3 regions of the uncultured Paenibacillus sp. genome follow, and region 1 is predicted to be linked to each of the others. Evidence: riboswitches for the same ligand, from Rfam matches in the RefSeq annotation. Region 1 holds a riboswitch; each other region holds the start of a gene.
The links. A riboswitch is a leader RNA that binds a small molecule or an ion and turns the genes downstream of it on or off. The one in region 1 is predicted to bind cobalamin.
Positions count from the first base shown of each region.

Region 2: it holds a riboswitch for cobalamin, as region 1 does, so the genes downstream of both, RWM61_RS17320 (ABC transporter substrate-binding protein) here and metE (5-methyltetrahydropteroyltriglutamate--homocysteine S-methyltransferase) in region 1, are expected to answer to the same signal.
Region 3: it holds a riboswitch for cobalamin, as region 1 does, so the genes downstream of both, RWM61_RS13565 (radical SAM protein) here and metE (5-methyltetrahydropteroyltriglutamate--homocysteine S-methyltransferase) in region 1, are expected to answer to the same signal.

Region 1 covers NZ_CAUPYC010000018.1:1,164-6,266, forward strand. Annotated here, with positions in the region: gene metE (5-methyltetrahydropteroyltriglutamate--homocysteine S-methyltransferase) at 1-2,079, opposite strand, end outside; cobalamin riboswitch at 2,219-2,425, opposite strand; gene RWM61_RS08295 (ThuA domain-containing protein) at 2,683-3,309, shown strand; gene RWM61_RS08300 (GMC family oxidoreductase) at 3,413-5,023, shown strand.
Region 2 covers NZ_CAUPYC010000072.1:434-5,536, reverse strand. Annotated here, with positions in the region: gene RWM61_RS17330 (heme ABC transporter ATP-binding protein) at 1-94, opposite strand, end outside; gene RWM61_RS17325 (iron ABC transporter permease) at 99-1,133, opposite strand; gene RWM61_RS17320 (ABC transporter substrate-binding protein) at 1,140-2,228, opposite strand; cobalamin riboswitch at 2,425-2,639, opposite strand; gene RWM61_RS17315 (MarR family winged helix-turn-helix transcriptional regulator) at 2,913-3,359, opposite strand; gene RWM61_RS17310 (hypothetical protein) at 3,500-3,853, opposite strand; gene RWM61_RS17305 (hypothetical protein) at 3,837-4,109, opposite strand; gene RWM61_RS17300 (VOC family protein) at 4,258-4,512, opposite strand; gene RWM61_RS17295 (rhodanese-like domain-containing protein) at 4,550-4,867, opposite strand; gene RWM61_RS17290 (DnaJ family domain-containing protein) at 4,860-5,103, opposite strand, start outside.
Region 3 covers NZ_CAUPYC010000042.1:29,149-34,251, reverse strand. Annotated here, with positions in the region: gene thiH (2-iminoacetate synthase ThiH) at 304-1,443, opposite strand; gene RWM61_RS13570 (thiazole synthase) at 1,440-2,225, opposite strand; TPP riboswitch at 2,281-2,394, opposite strand; cobalamin riboswitch at 2,549-2,752, shown strand; gene RWM61_RS13565 (radical SAM protein) at 2,805-3,548, shown strand; gene nrdD (anaerobic ribonucleoside-triphosphate reductase) at 3,579-5,103, shown strand, end outside.

The DNA of each region.
Region 1 (5,103 bases):
GCCGAGGCCGATCCCATGGTCATAGCCGTTGAGCTCGAAGCTGGCAATCAATTCGCCATGGCTTCGGGATGTCTCGATGGAGATGACGTCCGCATCAAGCGCCAGAATCGAATCGATCATATCGTGGAATTCGCAATAGCACATATGAGTGTGAATCTGAGTCGTATCCTTCACGCTCGCGGTTGCGATTCGGAACGCTTTGACGGCCCATTCCAGGTACGCCGCCTGATCCCGCTCTTTGAGCGGCAGTCCCTCGCGGATAGCCGGTTCGTCCACTTGAATCATCTCGATGCCGGCGCTCTCCAGCGCCTCCACTTCTTTCCTTAGGGAAAGCGCGATTTGATTGGCCACCTCTTCCCGGCTGCGATCATCGCGTACGAACGACCAATTTAGAATGGTTACCGGGCCCGTAAGCATACCTTTAACAGGCAACTCGGTCAAGGATTGCGCGTAGGCGGTTTCCTCTACGGTCATGGCTCCTGTGAATGCGACGTCTCCGTAAATAACCGGCGGTTTGACGCAGCGGGAGCCATACGATTGTACCCAACCATTCTGGGTAAACAAGAATCCGGCCAATTTTTCACCGAAAAACTCAACCATATCCGTCCGTTCGAACTCCCCGTGAACGAGCACATCCAATCCGATTTCTTCTTGAACCTTGATGCATTGTTCAATTTGCTGCCGTACGAACATGCCATATCTGGCGTCATCCCATTCTCCCCGCCGCCATTTCAGACGTGCCTGGCGAACCTCGGCTGTTTGCGGGAAGCTGCCGATCGTCGTGGTCGGCAAGAGCGGAAGGTTCCATTTGAGGCGCTGGACCTCGAAGCGGGATTGAAATGGAAGGTTCCGCTTGTCCCGAAGTGAATCGATACCGGCCATCTGAGCGGCGACATCCGGGCGATTCCGTTCCGGAAGCTTGCGGAACAAGGAAAGCGCAGTGCGGCTTGCTTCGAGATCGCCGGTCATATTATCCGATACTGCGGATTTGAGAAGAGTCAATTCATCCAACTTCTCGTTGGCATAAGCAAGCGCGTCTCTTATCGTCTTGTTCATCTTCAATTCCCGCTGCAACGAAACCGGTACGTGGAGCAGGCTGCAGGAAGGCTGCAGAATGAGCCGGTGACCGGGTACATGTTCCAGAATCTCATGGATGAGGGCTAATTTGGCATCCAGATCGGAACGCCATATATTGCGTCCGTCGATAATGCCCGCACCGAGCGATTTGTTGTCGGGCCAACCATACTGTTTCAGAGATTTCAAGTTGGCTCCGCTGTCATGCACGAAATCAAGACCGATGCCGTCAACCGGTAAATTTACAAGACGCTCATAGTTGTCGACCGCCTCGAAATAGGTCTGCAGCATGATGTTCAATTGCGGAACCCGATCCCTTATTGTATTGTAAATCAATTCCACTCTTTCAAACTCTTCCGCTTTCGTATCCGTAACGAGTGCGGGCTCATCAATCTGAACCCAGGCGACGCCCTCCTGTTCCAGTTGTTTCAGCAGTTCCACATAAACAGGAAGGAACCGTTCAATTTGATCGGCAAGATGATGGGATGGGAAACCCTTGGACAGCTTTAAAAAAGTATAAAGACCGACGATGACCGGCCTTCCTTCAATTCCGGCTCTGGACTTGGCAAAGCGGTAAGCGGCAAGCGGTTTGTTCTCCGTCAGGCAAGGAACCGCCTCTCCGATCTCCGGAACAATGTAATGGTAATTCGTATTGAACCATTTCGTCATTTCACATGCTGCCGCATTCTCGTTCCCGCGTGCCATGGCAAAGTAAGTGCTTATCGGAACAGCTCCTCCGGTGTGGCCGAACCGTGCAGGCACGACACCCAGCATGACCGCCATGTCCAGCATGTGATCGTAATAAGTAAAGTCGTTGACCGGAATAGAGTCCAGTCCCTTCGCTTTCTGAACTTCGAGATGCGCGAGCTGAATCCGTTCCATCTCGGCATAGAAAGCCTCTTCGCCGCACTTTCCCGACCAGAACGCTTCCAGCGTTTTTTTCCACTCCCGATCTTCCCCGATTCTTGGATATCCAAGATTTGCAACTGTGACTTTTCCTTGCATTTTTTCTTTTCCTCCCGCTTGGATAAATGGCTTACAGACAAATAAAAAAAGCGTCTCTCCCCGAATATGACAAAGGGAAAGACGCCGCCGTTATAGAACGTTGGTTGCCGTCTAACACCTCCCTATCTCCCGTAGGTAAAGCAGTGCCGTTGAAACAGGCAGGTCTCCTGGCTATTGGCGTCATCATCCACAGCAGCCTTCCCGGTTGCGTTTGCAACCAGTGGCCTATTTGCTGCGACTCTTCCATATACAGTGGCGGGACCGCGTCGGTTTTGCACCGAACTTCCCTTTTAAGCCGATCCGGGCATCTTGTTGTCGGATAGGCACCTGTTTCCGATATTCAGTTTTATGATGGGTTCATGAAGTTCATCGTAACCGATACAAAACCGTTTGGCAAGCATGTTGTGACAGCCATGTTGTGCAGTGTCCGTCATCGTATGAGGTCTTCGGCCATAAGCATACGGCGGGACTGCCGCATATACTGTCTCTGAATCTGTTTTCAGTTCAAACAGGAAAGGAACAGCAGGGATGGATCGTACAGTGCGTGTTCGGATTCATACACATACGCGTTCTAACGGCTTTCGGCAAAGGACCAAAAAGGCTTTGATCGTTTCAGGCGGGTATGCGCCGCACCAGCCGAAGGAAATTGCCGAAATTTTGGCCGATTTATTGAGGCAGGATAATTTTGATGTGGAAATATCCGAGACATGGGACGTTTTTAATGACAAGGCAAAAGTGATGCAAATGGATTTGATTGTTCCTAATTGGACGGAAGGCACCGTTACTCCGCAGCAATTGGACAATTTGCTCGAGACGATCAGCAACGGAACCGGACTGGCGGGGCTGCACGGCGGCATGGGATATACGTTTCCCTGTGAATCCAGATACCAGTTGATGGTGGGCGGAAACTTTGCGGCGCATCCCGGATACCGCTTCAAAGTGCTTATCAAGGACAAAGAAAACCCCATTACCCGCGGGATTTCGGATTTCGAAGTCGCCACCGAACATTACTACATGCTGATCGATCCGGCAATCGAGGTTCTGGCGACTTCTTATTATGAGACCTATCCGCCCGAAGTGTGGAGACCCGTGTTCATGCCCGTCGTGTGGACCAAAAAATACGGCAAGGGACGCGTGTTTTACAACGCGCTCGGTCATTCGGCCGACATTGTGATGATACCCGAAGTGCTGACCATGATGAGACGCGGAATGGCTTGGGCGGCCAGATAAGCTCGAGTCCGCGATGTCATCATTCACCTGCTTCTTTCATATAAATCATACGATGATTTGTAGAAAAGGAGCCCTCTTAAGGCGCTGCGGAAGGAAGGGGATTATGAGGATTTATATCGCGAGTGACGGCGAGGCGTTAAGGAACATTGCACGCCGCCGGAATGTTTCGCTGGAAGCGCTTATTTCCCTCAACCCGCATGTGGGTAGCCCTGACGCAAACCTTTCGGGTCAACCGGTTAGGCTGCCGCCCTATTCGATATCGATGGGAAACCGGGAGCCCGCGGCATCCTCTCCCCGCCGAACGGATTTCCGGAACGAATGGATACCGCTCACTTCGCCGGAGCGAATGGCGCAAACGGAGTACGATGTGCTCATTGTCGGATCGGGAGCGGGGGGCGGCGCCGTTCTGTGGAGATTAGCCCGACAATGGGGCGCAAACGGAAAAAAAATCGGCGTCGTGGAAGCGGGCGATTTGCTGCTGCCGACCCATTTTTATAATATTCCCACATACTCTCTTCCGCGCTTCAGGCAATATTTCGATAAAGTTGCAAGACCGGTTGAGCAAACTTATTTCAGAGAGCTGATCGCATTCGGCGGCAGGACGCTCGCTTGGCAATTAGTGGCGCCGCGGATGCCCGTTTCCGAAACGGCAGGGTGGCCCGTTCCGGCAAAAGAACTGCAGCATTATTACGCGATCGCCGAACGGGCCATGGGCGTCACTCCCTTTTATCAGGAAGGATCCTATTACACGAGCGTCCTGCTTGAACGGCTTCTCGAACGGGGCTTTCCGGATGCTGTCCCGATGCCGATCGCCGTTGACCTCGAGCCGACCCGATACGGACAGCTTCACTCCAATGCCGCTTTCAGCTCGATCGCCTGGTTTGCCGAAGCGCTGAACCGGCGGCCTTACGACTTGGCCGTCAATGCCCGGGCCGTGGAGATCCTTACCGGGCAAAAGAGAGTAACCGGCGTGAGGGTCATGACGCCGGACAAGAAGTCGTATGTCATGAAGGCCAAGACCGTCGTCCTCTCCGCCAGCACGTTCGAGAATCCTCGTCTGCTGCTTGCTTCCGGGATTCCGGGACGGGCGATCGGCCATTATCTGACCACCCATTCGCTTCAGGGGTTGACCGGATATTTTGACCGTGAACAATTTCCGGAGGTGCTGGGGGCGCTCGGCATATTAATTCCCGGCAGGGAAGACCGTCCCTACCAAGTCATGATCGGGGGACCCCCGGAAGAATACAATGCGTACCAGCAGTATCTCGTCAAGCCGCTGCAGGAACGGTTGCGAGTCGTAGCCGGCGCCTTCGGCGTAGTCGAATCGCGATTTGAGAACCGGGTCGAATTGGATCCGCTGGAGCGGGATGAATACGGGGTGCCGGTTATCCGCGTCCATTTTTCCTATAGCGAGAAGGATCAGGCGGTCATTCGCGACATGCAGGAAGGGGTCAGACGGCTTTTTTCCGCCATGCAGGCCACTGCCGTCGAAGAGGAACCGGGGCCTTTGACAGAGGCGATTCATGACGCAGGAACCTGCCGAATGGGATATGACCCCGATACATCGGTAACCGACCTTCACGGCCAGGTACACGGCATATCCGGTCTTTATGCGGCGGATAACAGCGTGATCCCGACGAGCGGAACGGCCAATCCCACACTGACCGCCGTGGCATTGGCGCTTCGGACTGCGGATTATATCAGCCGGCTTTGAAATAGATATGCCCATACAGGGAAATGTATAGTTCATCACAGGAAGAATCATACTAACACAAATTGGTACAGCAAACGGAA
Region 2 (5,103 bases), on a different contig from region 1:
TGCCGTACATGCCGCCTTCCGCAAGCGTGAAGCTTACCCCGTCCAACACACGGCTGCCGCCGATTTGTTTGACCGCATTCCGTACGTCGATCATGTTTTCAGCCCTCCTTCAGGCCGGCTTTGCGGCGCTTCAGCAAATACGCGAAAAACGGCGCGCCGATCAGCGCGGTCAGCACGCCGAGCGGAATTTCCTTCGGGCTCAGCGCCGTTCGGGCGAGCGTGTCCGCCCACAGCACATAGATGCCGCCGACAATCGCGGACAACGGCACGACCAGCCGATAATCAGGTCCAACAATGAGACGGATCAGATGCGGCACGACAAGGCCGACGAAGCCGATGACGCCCGATACCGACACGGCCGCCGCCGTCAGCAGCGTCGAGATCGTCAGCACGGTCAGCTTGGTGCGTTCGACATTGACGCCGAGATGGGCGGCCTGGCGTTCGCCGAGGACGAACAGATTCATCGGCTGCGCGAATGCCGATATCGCAGGCAAACCGAGCGCTGCGAACGGAAGCACAAGCGCGACATGCTCCCAGTTCCGCTTGGACAGGCTGCCCATCGTCCAATAAAGGATTTCGTTGACGACGGTGTTCGACATCGAAATCATGAAAGAGACGAATGCGCCGAGAAAAGCCTGCACGATGACGCCGGCCAGGATCAGCGTTTCGATTCGCATTTGCCCTTGCTGCCGGGCAAGCCAGAACACCGCGAATATCGTCGCCATGCCGGTCCCGAAAGCGACGAAAGGCACCGTCCAGATGCCGACGGCGGACTGCACCCCGAACAGGATCAGGAAGGCCGCGCCGATCGAGCTTCCCGAAGCGACGCCGAGCGTATAAGGGTCGGCGAGCGGGTTGCGCAGCACACCCTGGAAGCCCGCGCCCGCAAGCCCGAGACACGCGCCGACGAGTACTCCGATCAGGATCCGGGACAGGCGAACCTGAATGACGACCGCTTCGTCAAGCGCCGTCCATTCCACGGCTTCTCCCCGATTCCACGGCAATTGATGAACGATAATGGCCCATACTTTAGCGATCGGATAGCCGGCCGAGCCGATCGAGATCGAAACGACGGCGGAAAGGACAAGGAGAAGCATCGCTGCTCCTCCGTATGTGACGATTTTCAGTTTCATATGCGGCTATTGAACGAGGTCGGGATGGATCGCTTTCGCCACGTCCCGAAGCCCGTCGGTCAGACGCGGGCCGACGCGCACGAGCGGATCGTTCGGAACCGCGAACACCTGCTTGTTTTTCACGGCGTCGATCTGATCCCAGCCAGGCCGGCTGTTGATCGCGTCGGGAATCGTCGTGTCGCCCTCGATCTCCGGATACAGGATGACCTGCGGGTTCGCCTTGAGGATGGCCTCCGGATCGATTTCATACCAGCTCGGCTGGCTGTTCGCCACGTTTTTGCCGCCGGCGAGGGTCACGATTTCGTCGAGAAATTCACCGCTGCCGACCGTCCAGCCCGGCGAGAATTCCAGGTATACGGTTTTCGGCTCGGCGCCTTTCACGGCGTCCACGACCGCCTGCTTGTCGGCGCGCATTTTGTCCGCCACCGCTTTCGCTTCGGCCTGCTTGTTCACGATGACGCCGACTTCCTCGATATGGGCGATCGTCTCGTCGATCGTTTTCGGCTGGGAGGCGAACACGACGATGCCCAACGCGCGAAGATCCTCGACCACCTGGCCGTTGATGCTCGCATTGGCGACGACCAGATCGGGGTTGAGGCCGGCAACCGATTCGACGTTCATTTTGAAGCCGCCGACCTTCGGCAGGTTCGCCGTCTCGGCCGGGTAGTTGCTGTTGTCGTCGACGCCCGCCACGGCGCCGCCGGCTCCGATCGCGAACAGAATCTCCGTCTCGCTCGGCGTAATCGATACGACCTTCGCCGGCTGTTCGGCGATCGTGACCTCCGTGCCGGTCGCATCGGTCAGCGTCAGAGGGTAAGTCGTCTGGGCGGCGGATTCGGCGCTGTCGGCCGTGTCGGCCGGCTCCTTTTCCGCCGTGTTCGCGGCTTGGCCGCCGTCGTTCGTTTCACCCGCATCGCCGTTCGCCGTTCCGTTCTCGGTTTGCCCGGCGCTGCCGTTCACCCCGCTGCCGTTCGCGGCATTGTCGCTGCCGGCGCCGCAAGCGGCAAGCACAGTAAGCGCCATCGCCAGCAAAGCGATCATAAGCAAGCGGATTGCCCGCGCAGTTGTAAATTTGCGTTCCAATCGGTCGTTCATCGTGTTCATCTTCTCCATTTCCGGTTATAAAGTAATCGTCGCATTCTTGCTGGAAAATAAAAAAAAGCATTCCCGATTCGTGTCGGAAATGCTATGGTCCCCCGGTCGCCGGTTCGCCGAGCTTGCTCCGATCCGGCGGTACACCGTGCGGATAGCGGCTGCGGGCCATATTCCAACACCTCCCTAAGTCCACGTAGGTAGCGTTCACGATGCGGGCAGGTCTCCTGACTCGAAGCTCACGCGCGCCGTCTTCCCGGTTGCCCAGTGACTTGAATGGCGCTCGCTTGCGGACGGCTTTGGTGCCTTCCGGACTTCTTACAGTGGCGGGTCCGTGCCGGATTTTCACCGGACTTCCCTATTATGCCTGTCGTCCCTTGCGGAACGTTCGGCACCCGTATCCAAACCTATTCGATTATTGCAAGAGTTACTATACCACTACCGGATAAAAGTTGTCTATATCGACAATATCCGTTGCTCTGCCAAATGCACAAGAAACGGTCCGGCTGTACGCCGAACCGCTCTTTGTGCCAATCGGATGCAAAAATGCCTTAACGTCCGCCCGTTCCGCCGCAGCAGCCATCAGCCATCATAACGATCGGTTGTGCCATTGGAATCACCTCCACTAAATAAGATATATATCCCTAAATACTTGCATAATGCAAGTATAGGATAACAAAAGCACGCTTACATGAACGGGCTGCAGCATACGCTGGATTTCGCCATGCTGTCATTCAGCAGCTTAAGCGAGCGAATGACCGTCTCACGCTCGAACTCGTTCATGCGCGAAAAGACCTCGTTCAAGTAACGTTTCATTTCTTCGTCGATTGCCGTGGCCGCAAACTTGCCTTCCGTCGTAAGGCTCAGCAAATAGACGCGGCGATCCGCGGAGGAAGCGGTTTTGACGACAAGCTTCATCTTGATTAAAGACTGGATCTGCCGGCTGAACGTCGTCACATCCATCCCCAGCGCATTCGCCACCTGCTGCATCGACGGCTCGTGCCGGCGATCGATCTCGTACAGGATATGACTCTGGACGAGCGAAATATCGCAGCCGGCGACTACGCAGCAATTTTTATTCAGAAAACCGAACCGTCTCGCCATCGTCTGGATCGTGCTGCGCAATTCTTCCATCCCGTTCACCTCATGCTGAGTATAACGCTAATGGTTGTAAAATGCAAGTATTAGTTGAATTTTTTCTCGGCCCTCTTACCGCTGAGAAGACGAACTTCGCCCCTCGCGTCTTAAAGGTTGCCAGCCTATAAAAAAGTGTTCTACTCTGTCACGCGTTTTCGCTTCGTTCTTGAAGGTAAAATATTAATTACATCCACATCGCGATCTTGTTCGTGAACGGCATAATATATCAAATAGTTCAACAGTATATGCCTGCTTTTCCCGCAGGTAATTCGCCGAAGCCCTTTAAAGCTGCCCTTTTCGACTACATGCCCGACATACGGATTAAATGTTAGCATATGCTCAATATGGTCGATTATCTCGATTTCTTTGTCATACCACCATTGCAACGGTTCAAGTCCTTGTTCCGAAAAAAAAGCGGCGATTCGATCCAAGCACATATCAAACTCACCCTTAAAAACAATCCGGAAAGGTCGCTTATCTTCTTCTGGCACGGCGCTTCTCCTTCAGTTCGCTGGCCGTATACCCTTTCATGTCGGGATTATCCAAATATCTTTGCAGAGAAGCTTCAAGTTCAGGATACATCTCAATTTCTTGGGCCAAGTCCAACTCGGAATCATCTTCCTCGTTTGATATGAAATTCTCCACTCCCACGGAAACCAATTTGCCCTTCACAACGAAAAGTCCCAATTTCTTGCCTTCAAGCGCTTGGAGAATTTCCTCTTTCGTTTGATCGCTTAACGGGTTCATGCCGATCACCTCAAATTCATTATAACAAAAGCAATGAATGTTCACTAAAATTGATTTTCAAATGTCACCCGAAAAAATTCGGCTCAATAGCGGAAACGGGTCCGTTAATGAGCCGGGTTTGATGCAAGCTCGTCGCGCAGGCGGAGGACTAACCTTTCAGCAAAAACTCGTTGCCGTCCTCGTCGGCGAAGCGCGCGTAGGTGCCCCACGGCATTTTGTTCGGCGCCTCGAGGAACTTAACGCCGTTGGCCTTCATCCGCTCGTACGTTCCGTCGATATCGTCGCATTGGAACACGATCGACGGCTTCATCGACTCCCAGCCCTGCATCATGGCGCGCGGGTAATGGTGATCATGCGTGCGCAACTCCTCTCGATTCAATGAATTGACGGTTGCTTGGAAAATGGGGCCAGCCGGACGGGACAGGACGCCCGCCGCCGGATCAGTCTCCGGTTCGGACGTCACCCGGCCAGGCCAGCATGCCGCCCGCCATGTTGACGACGGTATAGCCCTGCTGGGACAAATAGTCGCATACGCGGCCGCTGCGGTTGCCGCTCCGGCAAATGAAAACGAGCGGCGCATCCTCGTCTTCCGCATGCAATTCGCCGACACGCTCGGTGAATTGCGACAACGGGATATGGCGCGCTTCCGCGATGTGCCCCTCCCGCCATTCTTCTGGCTCGCGCACATCCACCAGGTTCAGCTTCTCGCCGCGGTCAAGCCGATCCTTCAGATCCTGAGCCGACCATTCCTCATACATCTTCCGATTCCCCCTCTATTTTGTTCCGAATCCGGTTTTCATACTGCGTAAAAGCCGAACTGTCCGAAATGCCGCGCTGCTCCATCAGCATGCGCAGGCGAAGCTGCTTTTCCGACAGCTGCTTTTTCAAGGACGCCCGCTCGCCGTCATGGCGGCTCATGCGGATCAAATCCCGCAGCGCCAACGTTTCCTTGGCCAAATGGACTTCCTCCGGCACGAAGCCGGCGTTCTTGAGC
Region 3 (5,103 bases), on a different contig from region 1:
GTGTACAGCCGTTGCCGCTTGATGCGAAGCATGATCGTTGTGTTCATTACGGTAATCTTTGATCATTGCGTTCACCTCTTTACTATGAAATTTGATTCTGCATCATCGCTACCGAATTTCCTTAATGTGTTCCTTTTTTTATCATTTCCTCCATCGAATCGTTCTTATTCGGAAGCTTTACCGCAATTAAGCGTTCCTTATTATAAAATTACATAACGTAGTAAATATACCCTTATTCATGAAAAGGAAAACTGCATAAATGAAACCACTTGTTGTGAGGGTGAAAGCGGTGAGTCATTCCGATCACGACTTATAGGAATGAACCGCCATATTACGTCCGCCGAACTTCGGCCAATCCGCCAGTAACGGTTGATAACCTTGGCTTTGCAAAAACAACCGCATTTCTTTGACACTGCGTTCGTCGGACGTTTCAAATTGAGGGATGCCGGCTTTATCGTCCGAATAACCGCCGACAGCGGTGGATGAACCGGCCGACATTTTGGTCACGCCCAATCGGAGCAACCGGTTGCGAAATGTCTTGCTTTCCCTGGTCGAGAGAGTAATTCCCGCCCGCGGCAAAAACAATCGCATCGCCAGCATAGCCTGAACCAACTCTTTATCGTTCACGGTTGATCCCGGGCTCCACCCTCCCAAATGCGGGCGGATCCGGGGAAGCGACACACCGATCTCCGTTGCGGGATACCTGGCTTGCAAATAACGGGCGTGCAGCCCCGCCAGAAATACCTCCTTCCTCCAGTCTTCCAGCCCGAGAAGAGGACCGATCGTCACAGTCCTCATTCCGGCTTGACAGGCCCTTTCCGGCGCATCCAACCGGTACAAGTAATTTCGCTTCGGGCCCTTCCGGTGTAACTCGCGATATGTATCCTCTTTGTACGTTTCCTGATAAAGAGTCAGGCCGTCCACGCCATTGTCGATAAGATCGGCGTACTGCGATTTGTCCATCGGTTGAACTTCCAATGAAACAGAAGCGAAATGCTTCGATAAGATAAGGATGCAGGCCTTCAAGTAATCATGATTCGATTGCTGCGGGGATTCGCCCGTCAACAGCAAAAGATGTTTGATTCCTGCAGCCGCGATCGCGGCGCCTTCTCTTTCAACCTCACGCATCGCGAGTTTTTTTCTCGAAAAAACATGTTCGACGCTGAAGCTGCAGTATGCGCAGGAATTGACGCAGTAGTCCGACACGTATAAAGGAGCGAACAGCAAAATCGTACGGCCGAAATGTTGAACCGTCAGCCGGTGCGCTTTTTGAGCCATCGCTTCCAGGCACGAACCGGCAGCGGGCGACAGCAGCATCAGGAAATCCTGTTCATTCAGTCGGTCTTTCCGTAAAATGCGGAGCACATCCTGCCCGGAAGCTTCCCGGAAAGCTTCAGAATATTCCATTTCTTTCGATTTGCAATAGATTTCATAAAAGCTCAATTCGCCTCCCCCTCTCCCCCCAAAAATCCCGTTAACGGGGAAGAAGCCTCCGCCGTCTGCTTGACCGGTCCCAAACCGGATCGATAAGCAAGCCGTCCGGCATGAACGGCGCTTGCGAACGCCTCGGCCATGGACGCGGGATCCCCCGAGGTCGCGATCGCCGTATTGATCAATACCGCCGCCGCTCCCATTTCCATCGCTTCCGCCGCTTCGGAAGGTTTGCCGATCCCCGCATCGACAATGACGGGCACGTCGAGTTCTTCAATCAAGATGCGGATCATTTCTTTCGTCTGCAGTCCCCGGTTCGAGCCGATCGGCGCTCCGAGAGGCATCACCGCCGCGGCGCCGGCGTCCCGCATCCGTTTGGCGGCAATGAGATCCGGATTCATATAAGGAAAAACGACAAACCCCTCCTTCGCCAATATCGATGTCGCTTGAATCGTTTCTTCATTGTCCGGAAGCAGGTAGGTTTGATCGGGAATAACCTCGATTTTGATCCAATTCCCCATCCCGCCCTCTCTCGAGAGAAGGGCGATTCGTACGGCTTCCTGCGCATTCCGGGCGCCGGATGTATTGGGAAGCAGTTTCATGCCGTCCGGTATGTGCGTCAAACCATCTTCAAAGGACGAATTGAAATCGATTCGCCTTACCGCTACCGTAATAACCTGCGCGCCGGAACGTCCGATTACATCGGAAATCACGGAATCGTTCCCGAATTTGCCCGTGCCCACAAACAAACGGCTGGACAGCGTTGCGCCGCCAATACTAAAAGCATCACCCATCATCTTTTCTCCTCCAATAACAAAAATAGCGCATAGGAATCTATGCGCCCTGCGATCGGCAGAAGATCATGATTCCTACGCTGGCATTACCCAGACCAGGTTCTGCGGTCGAAGGCGAATGCAGCCTTCCTCTCAGCCGGATCAACTTCCAGCTCCCGCTCGTGCATCTCAAGTTTACTGTTCTTTCAAGATTTTTCCCGGCAATCATACCACAGATCAAAGAATAAACCTTATGATGTTTATCACAATCCGGATAAAAAATTATCGAATGACAACCATCACTTTACTTTTTCAATATATTGTATTAGCATTCATTCCAACAACTAAATATAGTGGTTTATGGTATCGGATCATTTTCATGCAAGTGACCGATTGAAAAGGGAAGTTCGGTGAAAATCCGACGCGGTCCCTCCACTGTTACGGCGAGCGACGCCGCACGCAATCCACTGTTTCACCTTGAAACGGGAAGGAAGCGGCGTTCGCATGGACCCGAAGCCAGGAGACCTGCCATAAACGACGACACTGCTTAACCTAAGGAAGATAGGGAGGTGTTATTCGTGTATGTAACCGATTGGTTCTATGTATACGGGCATTTCTGACCTCATTTTGGGGATGGTGGTTGGAAATGCCTTTTTTCGCGGAAAGGAGAATCGGATGCTGGCTTTTTATCCCCGTTTCATTCGTACGTTCGATGATTTGCCCGGTCACGTATCGCTGCTCATTCACGCTTGGAACGGCTGCAACATGCGCTGTTACGGTTGTCATAATCATGACGAATTGATAGCCAAAAAACCGGACGGCCATTTAACCGCCGAACAAGTTATCGAGCGCTTGGGCGAATGCAACGATATGTTCGATGCCGTGTTATTCAGCGGCGGGGAATTCATGATGAACGAGGCTTCGGAAATTAGTCATTTTCTCAATCGGGTGCGAAAGATCTTCAAAGGGAAAATCATTGTTTTTACCAACGGCACGTTCCCGCGTAAATTGCAGCGAATGCTTGCCGACAATTTGGTTGACGGCGTTCATATCGATATGAAGCTGCCGTATCACTGTCTCGATCCCGAGGATGACCGAGAGCTATTCGAAGCGATTATCGGAACCGTCCCTACGAAACGTTGTTGCCGGGACATCCTTGAGTCGGTGGAAACCGTCATTCGGCACAATAGCCGGTTAAGCCAAGTGAGAACGGTGCGATATCCGCTGCTCAGCGATGAATACTTTGAACGAATTCAAGAGTATGTGAACGGATTAAAAACCAAATACGACAGTGTTGTGCCCTATTTCTTGAATCCCTTCCACCCGCCGCAAGTCACCCGATAAAATCATTCACCATCGAACGGAGGAAACACCATGTTTCGTCATTCCAAGGAAATCATCGATACGTTTACATCACCGTCGGAAACCAAACAGGCCGATTATTTGAAAAGGGAAAACAGCAATTTCGTTTATTCATTGCCGTTGTTGCGGCATAACCTGACCAACTTTGCGGAAGAAGAATATTTGCTGCAGCACATTTTACCGGCCAAACTGACCGAATTGTATCGGGACGGCGTAATCTATATTCATGATAAACAATTAAGCCCATATTGCTTGAGCGTCGCTTGCAAAGACATCGCTGCTGCCGGAATCCCCACGCTGGCCAAAAATATGATGTCCTCGAAACCGACTCGAAAGCTTGAAACGCTGCTCCGGCATTTCAGCAACATCGTCGTGCTGATGTCCCAGCAAGTATCCGGTGCCGTCATGTTGTCGCAAATGACGACGATTTCCGCTTCCTACCTGTATTACGAGGAAACGGTCAAAGGACGCCGCTTCACGGAGGACGAACTGAAGCAGCTGTTCCAAAGCCTGATCTGGGAAATGAATATGCCATTGCGCGGCGGATCCCAATCGGCATTCACCAACATTACGCTGGAGTTCGGCAAGCCTTCCGACGAAATCAAGGACGATTTCGTCGTGATCGGCGGTACGCCTCTCGACATTCGTTACCGCGACATTCCATCCGAATACTTCGATCGGATCAACCAGGCCGTAATCGAAGTCATGAAGCAGGGAACCGGTACCGGCATCCCGTTCACTTTTCCGCTGTTAACCGTACCGATTGATGACGCATTCGATTATGAAAACCGGCTGTTCCTCGAAATGCTGGACGGCATGTACCGCTGGGGCGGAGTATATTTCGAGAATTTCCGAACCGAGCCGTTCAAGAATGAACGCTATCGCCGTCTCAATCCGTACATCAAACCACGTGATCCGGAAGTAAGCCGCAGCTTGTGCTGCAGGCTGCAAATCGATTTAACCGTACTGTCGAGACTCGGCAGCGGCATTTTCGGCAGTTCGACCGGATCGACGGGCGCTGTGCAAGTGCTGAACTTGAACCTGAATCGGGGGCTGTTGGAATACGGTCACGATGAAACGCTGCTTTTCACGAAAATCGAAGAGTTTCTGAACGTCATGCAGGAAGGGCATATGGCCAAACGGAGATGGATCGAGCGAAACCGGCAGCTGTATCCGACTTTTTTCGCATTGAACCGCGACTTGTCCAACTATTTCAACGTATTTGCAGTTTCCGGCATGCATGAAGGGCTGGTCAATATCGGTTACCCCGATGGAATGAACAACAAGGAAGGGAAACAGCTGGCGCACCGGATCATGCAATTTATGACGGAAAAAATCAACGAATTTATCGTGAGAGACAAAGTAGCCTGCGGAATCGAGTATGCGCCCGGAGAAAATGCGGCTATCAAATTGGCGCGCCACGATGTGAAATGGGCACAACGCAACAATCGGGACATCTTCGTCCAGGGAACGGGGGAAAATGTGTATTTGACATCGGGCTGCATGCTTCCGTTCAGTGAAGACGACTTTTTGCGGC